Regions from separate parts of the Streptomyces sp. AN091965 genome, predicted to be linked through region 1. Evidence: riboswitches for the same ligand, from Rfam matches in the RefSeq annotation. Region 1 holds a riboswitch; each other region holds the start of a gene.
What was found. Region 1 has a riboswitch for cyclic di-AMP ahead of MQV74_RS17955 (LysM peptidoglycan-binding domain-containing protein). Riboswitches for the same ligand answer to the same signal wherever they lie in the genome.
Positions count from the first base shown of each region.

Region 1 (2,189 bases):
GAGTCCACGACGTCCGGCAAGGGTGAGGACGAGGGCAAGGGCAAGGAGAAGGACAAGGGCGAGGAGAAGGACGCGAAGGGCGGGCGCGAGGACGCCGCCGCGGACGCGGACGGCTCCGAGAAGGCCGAGAAGCCCGGGAGTTCCGCCGACGCGCGAGACAAGAGTCACGAAGCGGACGGCCGGGACGGCGGCGCCGACCGCGCCGACGAGGGCGGCAAGAGCGACGAGCGCGGCGGCAAGCACCGCAAGCCCGCCGCCGACGGCTCCGACAAGTCCGGTGCGGACGACAGCGCTTCGCCGCGGGAGTCCGACAGCGCGGGGCCCGGCACGGACGACGCGTCCGAGAGCGGCTCCTCGGGCCGTCACCGCGGCGACCGCGCCGACGAGAACGCCCCGTCCGGCGACACCGGTCCCGGCCGTCACGCCTCGCGCGGCGACGCGCGGGACGTCCCCGGCGCCGAGCGCCCCGCGGGCACGTACACGGTCCGCTCCGGCGACAACCTCTCGGCGATCGCCGACAGCCACGACCTTGACGGCGGCTGGACGGATCTGTACGCGGGCAACAAGAAGACGGTCGGCTCCGACCCGGACCTCATCCTCCCCGGTCAGCGGCTCGAACTGAGCGCGGACGACAAGGAAGTGACCGAGGGGAAGCCGGGCGGGAAGTAGGGCGAAAGCCTGGCAGTTCGCGATGAATGTCCGGTTTAAAGACGGTGAGAGGCAAGTGAGAGATGGGTCTCAGAAGCCCTGATCGTCTTTGAAATTCGGATGATTGCCTGACTACGGTCATGACCGCTCGCCACAGCGGGCCCCGCCGGTCGGTACGCCGAATCCTGCCAACGGCCGGACGGGAACAGTCGTCGCTTCGAGCGCCGAAGGCAGGAGCGGGGGACCCAAGGTAAGTGCCGGGCCCGGACGTTGAGCGGTCGCCAGACCGCGGGACGCACGGACACGGCTAGGGGTGAAGTCGCGCGCTAGGACGTGCGGCCGGGCACTCACCCGCCCGAACCCGACAGCTCACCTCGCAGGCGTCGGTGAGGGGATCACTTCATGCTGCGTTCCGGCAAGGGCAAGCACCGTCGTCCGACCAAGCTCGACAAGGCCACCCGCGCCGCCACCGTCGTCGGTGTCACCGGTGCCGCTGTCGCCGCCCCGCTGATGGCGGCCGGCACGGCCAACGCCGCCACCCCGGCCGAGTGGGACCGCGTCGCCGCGTGCGAGTCCGGCGGCAACTGGTCCATCAACACCGGCAACGGCTACTACGGCGGCCTCCAGTTCTCCGCCTCGACCTGGGCCGCGTACGGCGGCACCCAGTACGCGCCCACCGCCGACAAGGCGTCCAAGGCGCAGCAGATCGAGATCGCCCAGAAGGTCCTCGCGGGCCAGGGCAAGGGCGCCTGGCCGAAGTGCGGCGTGGGCCTGTCCAGCTCCCCGTACACCGGCGGCGGTTCCTCCGGCGGCGGCCAGCAGCAGCCGCAGCAGCAGACCAAGCCGCGGCCGCAGCAGCAGGCCCAGCCGCAGCAGCAGGCCGCGCCCAAGCCGCAGGCCCAGCCGCAGCACCAGCCGCAGCAGGCCGCCCCGCAGGTCGAGAAGAAGACCGTCCAGACCCCGACCGGCAAGGTCGTGAAGAAGGGCGACGGCGAGTACAAGGTCGAGTCCGGCGACACCCTCTCCAAGATCGCCGAGGAGCACGACGTCAAGGGTGGCTGGCAGAAGCTGTACCAGCTGAACGACGACATCGTCTCCGACGCCGACTTCATCTACCCGGGCCAGCAGCTGCACCTCAGCTGACCCGCCCCGGCCCCGGCAGCGCCCGGAGCCGCCCCGTCCCCATGGGCTACCGCCCCGGTGCGCGTCCCCCCGCCGCACCGGGGCGGTACCTTTTTGTCCGGTAGTTTGTTTGCTGAGGGAACTATCCGCGTTCGGCCCGTCGGCCCGTCCATGTGCTGGGCGGTCGGATGGCCGATGCCCCGGAGCCGGTTAGGCTCGTGTCGCAGGGGCCAGCGCGGCCCCTAGTACCCCCGCGTACCCCGCGTCACATCCCATAAGGAGATGCTCGTGCCGTCCATCGACGTCGTCGTAGCCCGGGAAATCCTGGACTCCCGAGGCAATCCCACGGTCGAGGTCGAGGTCGGCCTCGACGACGGCTCCACCGGCCGTGCCGCCGTCCCGTCCGGCGCCTCCACCGG
Region 1 is NZ_JALDMY010000001.1:4,295,600-4,297,788, reverse strand. Features, by position in the region: gene MQV74_RS17960 (transglycosylase family protein) at 1-669, shown strand, start outside; cyclic di-AMP (ydaO/yuaA leader) riboswitch at 861-1,046, shown strand; gene MQV74_RS17955 (LysM peptidoglycan-binding domain-containing protein) at 1,051-1,791, shown strand; gene eno (phosphopyruvate hydratase) at 2,053-2,189, shown strand, end outside.

Region 2 (2,189 bases), 1.6 Mb from region 1:
ATCCCGAGCCGGTACCGGAGCCGGACCCGGTGTCGGAGCCCGACCCGGATCCCGTCCCCGAGCCGCCGTCGGATCCCCGCTCCCGCTCCCGCCGCTCGGCCTCCTCGGCCTTCCGCTTACGCTCCTCCTCCGCCTGTTTGCGCGCCAGCTCGGCGGCTTTGCGCCGGGCCGCCTCCTCCTTCCGCTTCTCGATCGCGGCGAGCCGTGCCTTCTCCTCGGCGGTCAGCTTCGACAGCAGCGTGCGGGCCTCGCCGAGCTTGGTCTGGACGGTCCGCTTGCTCGACTTCAGCTCGTCGCGGGAGTCGCTGAGGGTCCGCAGGCTCTTCGCGGCCTTCGCCCGCTGCTTGGTGGCCGCCACCTGCTGGGTCTGGTAGTCGTCGACCGCCTTCTTCTGGCGGTTGGTGAGCCGGTCCGCGAGGTGGTTCTGGTCGAAGAAGCCCTTCGGGTCGTCGGCGAGCATCAACGCGGCGGTCTCGGAGACGGCGCCGGTGCGGTACTGGGCGGCCGCGAAGGAGCCGAGCTGCCGACGGGCCTCGTTCAGGTCGTCCGTGCGCCCGGCGACGTCGTCCAGGAGCTTGTCGACGTGCTTGCGCTGCTTGTCGGTGCGTTCCTTGGCCGAGTTGTACTTCTGGGTGGCCACGCCCGCCTGGTGGTAGAGGTCGTCGACCTTCTTCTGGACCTCTTCGAGACTCGGTTCGGCGGGCCTGGTGGGCTGCGCGGGGGCGGACGGTGCCGCGTTCGCGCTCTGTGACAGGAGCGCTACGGAGGTCAGCGCGGCCGTCGTGATGCCGAGTGCGGGGGCGCTGCGTGCCAGGGGGGAGCGGGTGCGCGGCTTGCGGTGCGACGCCAAGGGAGGCGACTCCTTCCGTGGACCGCCTACCGGGTTAGCTGTCGGGTTCGGGCGGTTCGGAAGGGCTGCCCTACCGGCCCGTGCGAGGCGCAGCGGGACGGATTCACCCCAGGATCATGGTGGGTCCCCGGCTCCGGACGCGTCGGGATCGGCGCGCGTCGGACTCGGCGGAGGCCGCGCGGCCCGGCGTGGTTCGCCGGTTTGGGGGGACGTGCGGCCCGCGGAGCACGCTAGCCAACTCCTGTGGCGCGGGGGAAGATTGATGTTCGATATGCCCGATACGTTTTCGTGACTTTCCGCACCTGCGCGTGCTTCCCGGCGCCCCCGCGACGCGGCTCACCTGCGGCGTGGCCCGGAGTGAGCGCCCGGTGGCACCCCGTGGACGGTGCCGGGCGGCCGGGGCGGTGGCCGGAACCCGGGGTGGTTTGTCAGTGGGGCCGCCTAGACTCGGGAGGCGATGAGCAGCCTCTTTGACGACAGCTTCCTGGCGGACCTCAAGCCCTCGCAGGGCGCTGAGGAAGAGTCCCCGCCGCCGCCCGAGGACAGCGCTCCGGAGCCGATTCCGGACGACCTGTTCGACGGGAAGTTCGACGCGCCCGCACCCCGGGACGGGTACTACCGGGACGGCGCCCCCCGCCCGGTCCTCGACCCGGCGGCGCTCCTCGACGGGCTGAACGAGAACCAGCGCGCGGCCGTCGTGCACGCGGGCTCCCCCCTGCTCATCGTCGCCGGCGCGGGCTCCGGCAAGACCCGGGTACTGACCCACCGCATCGCGTACCTGCTCGCCGAGCGCGGGGTGCACCCCGGCCAGATCCTCGCGATCACGTTCACGAACAAGGCCGCGGGCGAGATGAAGGAGCGCGTCGAGCAGCTCGTCGGCCCGCGCGCGGGCGCGATGTGGGTGTCGACGTTCCACAGCGCGTGCGTGCGCATCCTGCGCCGCGAGTACAAGAAGCTGGGCTTCACGTCCTCGTTCTCGATCTACGACGCCGCGGACTCCAAGCGCCTGATGGCCCTGGTCTGCCGGGACCTGGACCTGGACCCGAAGAAGTTCCCGCCGAAGTCCTTCAGCGCCAAGATCTCGAACCTGAAGAACGAGCTGATCGACGAGGAGGACTTCGCCGCCCAGGCCGCCGACGGCTTCGAGAAGACCCTCGCCCAGGCCTACGCGATGTACCAGTCGCGCCTCCGTGAGGCCAACGCCCTCGACTTCGACGACCTGATCATGACGACGGTGCACCTCCTGCGCGCCTTCCCGGACGTCGCCGAGCACTACCGCCGCCGCTTCCGGCACGTCATGGTCGACGAGTACCAGGACACGAACCACGCGCAGTACGCG
Region 2 is NZ_JALDMY010000001.1:5,872,214-5,874,402, forward strand. Features, by position in the region: gene MQV74_RS25065 (C40 family peptidase) at 1-850, opposite strand, end outside; cyclic di-AMP (ydaO/yuaA leader) riboswitch at 859-1,014, opposite strand; gene pcrA (DNA helicase PcrA) at 1,308-2,189, shown strand, end outside.
Region 2: linked by a shared signal. The riboswitch ahead of MQV74_RS25065 (C40 family peptidase) and the one ahead of MQV74_RS17955 (LysM peptidoglycan-binding domain-containing protein) in region 1 are both predicted to bind cyclic di-AMP.

Region 3 (2,189 bases), 510 kb from region 1:
CGGTCAGCGGTCAGCGATCGGCCGCCAGCGGTCAGCGATCGGCCGTCAGAGGTCGGCCGTCAGCGGATCAGCGGTCGGCCGTCAGCGGGCCGCGCGGTCACGGGGGGCTCCGCGGCGGGCGGGATCAGGGGGTCAGGCCCTTGCCGCGCAGCCAGGACAGCGGGTCGATGGCCGCGCCGCCACCCGTCCTGACCTCCAGGTGGAGGTGGACCCCGGTGACGTTGCCCGTGCCGCCCATGCGGCCGATGACGTCGCCGGTGCTGACCTTCTGGCCCACGCTGACGGAGAGCGAGGACTGGTGGCAGTACCAGATCTCGGTGCCGTCATCGAGCTTCAGGACCGTGCGGTAGCCGTACGCGCGCGCCCAGCCCGCCTCCGTGATGGTGCCGGAGTGGACGGCCTTCAGCGGGGAGCCGCTGGAGCCCGCGAAGTCCAGGCCGGTGTGCTGCCCCGAGGACCACATGGAGCCGGAGTCGCCGAAGTGGGAGGTGAGGACGTACGAGGAGGCGGGCAGCGTGTAGCTCTTGGCGAGCTTCGCGAGGCGCTCGGCCTCGCGCTTCTTGCGGGCCGCCTCCTCCTTCTCGCGCTTCTCCTTCGCGGCCTTCGCCTTGGCCTCGGCCGCCGCCTTGCCCTGCTGGGCCGTGGCGGCCGCGGCGGCCCTGGCCACGGCCGCGTCCTCGGCCTGCCTGCGCTGCGCGTCGTCCGCCTGGTGGTGCTGGTTCTCGGCCTGCTGGAGGATGCGGGCCCGCAGGGCCTCCCCCGCGTCCGTGGTGCCCCGCTCGGCGTCGGCGCCGGTGACGCCCGCGGAGCTGAGCGGCGCCGCGGCCGCGGCGGTGACCGGTGCGGCGGTGTCGTCGCCGTCCATCAGGGAGCCGACGCCGGGCAGCGACCCCAGGTCCGGCATGGCGATGGAGACCGGCGGCTTACCGCCCTGCGCGGTGGCGATGCCGCCCGCGCCGACGGCGGCGATGACGCCGACGCCCAGGACGGTGGAGCTGCGGGCGAGGCCGCCGCCGCCCTTCTTGTGGATGCGGTGCTTGCCGCGCACGGGGCGGACGGTCTCCGCGGTGGGGTTCCACTCCTCCCAGGAGGCCGGGGGCTCCTGGGAGGCGTAACCGGCGTACCCGGCGGGCGCGGAGGCCTCGGCCTGGTCGGCGTACCCGGTGTGTCCCCCGGGTCCTTCGCCGCCGTCGGCACCCTCGATGAGACTGCCGTGGGGTATGTAGAGCGCTTCTGGGGCAGGCCGGTTGGACGCCACGGGGGCGCACTCCTTTCCTTCCTTCTCGCCTACCGGGTTAGCTGACGGGTTCGGAGCAGGAAGGTCTCCTACGGCCGCTGCTCGTGCACGGCGGATACGGGTCCGCGTGCGCGAGAGGCGTCCGATTCACCCCAAGATGGTGGTTCCCCGGCTCCCTTGCGGGATTAGGCGCGTGCGCGCGGAGCCGCCGGGTGTGACGGCTGGGACGACCGCGCTGCGTTATCGAACGTTAATAGACAGCGGGTCGGTATTCCAAGCTGTTCGAGTTGATCGTTAACGCTTACGCCACGAACACAACGGGACATCAAGGCTGGGAATAGGGCGAGTTGAGTGGGCGCCATGACGCTGCGCAGCGGGATCGATCTTCAGCTGCGCATGACGGGGCGTCAGTTGCGCTGCGCTGGGACTCCGTTCAGTCACGGGGTGTGACGGGCCGTCGTACGGCGAGGAGCGCCATGTCGTCGGTGGCGCCGCCGCCGGTGTGGTCGAGGACCTCGGCGACGAGCGTGGACAGGAGCGCGTCGGGGGCGTCCGCTCCCGAGAAGACGCGGCCCCCGAGCCGGGCCGCGGGGTCGTAGAAGGCGCCCCGCGCGTCCCGGGCCTCGCTGAGCCCGTCGGTGTGGAGCAGCAGCGTGGATCCGGGCGGGAAGTCGGTCTCGTCCGCCCGGTCGGGCCAGACGCCGAGGTCGCCCATGCCGAGCGGCAGCGCGGGTTCGGCGGGCGAGAGCACGCGCAGACGCCCGTCGGCGCGCAGCAGGAGCGGCTCGGGGTGGCCGCGGTTGACCAGGCGTACGCTGCCGCCGCCGCGCGGGATCTCCGCGAGGACGGCCGTGGTGAACCCCTCGAAGGCGTCGAGCCCGTCGCGCCGCGTGCCCTCGCGCGCGAGGGCACGCTCCAGGCGCTGCGCCACGGCCTCCAGGGTGGCCTCCTG
Region 3 is NZ_JALDMY010000001.1:4,810,448-4,812,636, forward strand. Features, by position in the region: gene MQV74_RS20220 (M23 family metallopeptidase) at 125-1,258, opposite strand; cyclic di-AMP (ydaO/yuaA leader) riboswitch at 1,271-1,439, opposite strand; gene MQV74_RS20225 (PP2C family protein-serine/threonine phosphatase) at 1,671-2,189, opposite strand, start outside.
Region 3: linked by a shared signal. The riboswitch ahead of MQV74_RS20220 (M23 family metallopeptidase) and the one ahead of MQV74_RS17955 (LysM peptidoglycan-binding domain-containing protein) in region 1 are both predicted to bind cyclic di-AMP.

Region 4 (2,189 bases), 2.5 Mb from region 1:
GTCATCGTCCGTTGGCTCACCGCCGAGTGCGGCGGCAGACTCACGGTCCGCCCCACGGCGGAGGGCGGCAAGACGGTGTGGATCACACTGCCGTGGTCGGTGCCGGTGCAGAGCTGACCCGGGCGCGCGGGGTCAGCGCCGCCCGCCCGCGCGGCCGACCAGGCGGGGCAGCACGCCCCACAGCCCGCCGCACACCAGGAACGTGCCCGCGGCCGCGAGCACTCCGTCCGTGCGGCCCACGGCCACGTCGACGACGAGCAGGACGGATCCGGTGAGGGCGAGCACGAGCACCGCGAGGCCGACGGCCGCAAGGCGTGAGGACACCCGCACGATCAGCGGTTTGGCACCCCGCGCGAACAGGGTGCGGTGCACCGCGGCGGGCGCCGTGAACAGCGCGGCGGCGAGCACCGCCAGGAGCAGCGTGACGACGTACGTGGCGCGCTGCACGGAGTCGAGCGAGGGGAAGCGCGGGGTGAAGGCGAGGGTGAGCAGGAACGCGAAGAGGATCTGCACACCGGTCTGGGTGACCCGCAGCTCCTGGAGGAGCTCGGAGAAGTTGCGGTCGGCCCGCTCCAGCGGCGTCTCGTTGCGCGTGTGCCGGGCGGCGTCCGGTCTGGAGAGGCCCGCGGCACGGGGGTGATGGTCGGCCATGGTCCACGAGTATCCGCGCGGAGCCGCTCCACTCCCGCCTTGACGGCGGGGCCGTGCGGGTGACGTCGGCGGGGCGCCGCTCCGGACTGCCGTCCGGACCGTCCTCGGGTGTCGCCGCCGCCCGTGCCCCGACCGGACGGCGGCGGAAGGCGCTGGTGGCGCCCACTGCGGGCGACGGCTCGGGCCCCGAGGGAGGCCGCCGCCCGCCGGCGGGTCAGCGGACCCGGCCGTACCAGACCTGGTTGGTCCAGATCTTCTCGAGCCGCACCACGGTGCCCCGCTTCGGGGCGTGCCAGATCTTGCCCTTACCGGCGTATATGCCGACGTGGTACACGTTCCGGCCGGAGTGGAAGAACACCAGGTCCCCGCGGGTGCGGTTGCCGGAGGAGACCTTGCGGGTCTTGTTGTACTGCTGTTGGGCGGTGCGCGGCAGCTTCTTGCCCACGCGCTTGTACGAGTAGAGCGTCAGGCCGGAGCAGTCGAACCGGTTCGGCCCGACCGCGCCGTAGCGGTATGGGGAGCCCTTCTTGGACGCCGCGACCTTGAGCGCCTTCGTCCCGTGCGAGGTGGCCGCTTGTGCTTCTCCGGTGAGCCCGGGGGCCACGATGGTGCCGCCCACGGCGGCGAGTGTGAGAGCCGAAGCCGTACTGGCCCTCGTCAGCAGCGACGGAACACGATGCAGCGCAGTCATGCGCAACCCTTCGTCAGCCGCCTGTGAAGGATGACCTGTCGGGTTCGGGCAGGCGAAGATGCCCGGCCGCGCGATGCGACTTCACCCCAAGGGCCTTCCGGACTAGCCGGACGGCCCGCCTTGCTGGGTCCTCCACTCCTGCCGGTGCACAGATGTCGACCGGGCATCCGGGCGGCGGCAGGACTCGGCGTCCGCCCGGATCGCCCCGCCGCCTGTGGCGGGGGCTTGTCGTCGGAAGGGATCTTCACCCGAGAGGGGCGAAAAAACCGAGCCGGATCGGCGGTATGTGAGGCTCCTCACGCCTGACCCGTTCCGGTGGACAGAGCCCGAATGGGGTCTAGGTCACACTCGGAGATGATTGCCCCATCAGCGCCGGAACGCCCGAATCCGGGTGCGGCGTAAGGGAGTTGCGCATCTTCGGGGGTCCGCCGGGACGATCGCCGATTACGCAGAAGGGGCGATCATCTCTGGTCATCTCCGGGGCAACCCCGGACTCGGCCCGACATCGGCGCACACCGGCAACGGGCGGATGGCGCAGGCGCGCTGGGTCCGGGGCGCGTTCCACGGTGTCAGATGTCACCGGCGCACGGGGCGGCCAGGCCGAAAACGGAATGAGGGCTGGCTGGAAGTGTGGCACGGGACGGCCGGTCGTGGGGGGTGAATCGGACTGAATCATGACGGACCCTCGTGCCGCCGGCGTCGCCTTGACCTCCGTCACGGCCCCGTCGGCGGCGGCACCGTCACGCGCGCGGCGCGCCGCTCGCCGTCCAGGACGCGCAGCGCCCGCGCGAGCGTCGGCGCGTGCACCTCGCTCTCCCCGCGCTGATGCATGAGCGCCAGCGCGTCC
Region 4 is NZ_JALDMY010000001.1:1,816,713-1,818,901, reverse strand. Features, by position in the region: gene MQV74_RS07140 (ATP-binding protein) at 1-117, shown strand, start outside; gene MQV74_RS07135 (DUF6328 family protein) at 133-651, opposite strand; gene MQV74_RS07130 (C40 family peptidase) at 866-1,342, opposite strand; cyclic di-AMP (ydaO/yuaA leader) riboswitch at 1,346-1,499, opposite strand; gene MQV74_RS07125 (hypothetical protein) at 2,057-2,189, opposite strand, start outside.
Region 4: linked by a shared signal. The riboswitch ahead of MQV74_RS07130 (C40 family peptidase) and the one ahead of MQV74_RS17955 (LysM peptidoglycan-binding domain-containing protein) in region 1 are both predicted to bind cyclic di-AMP.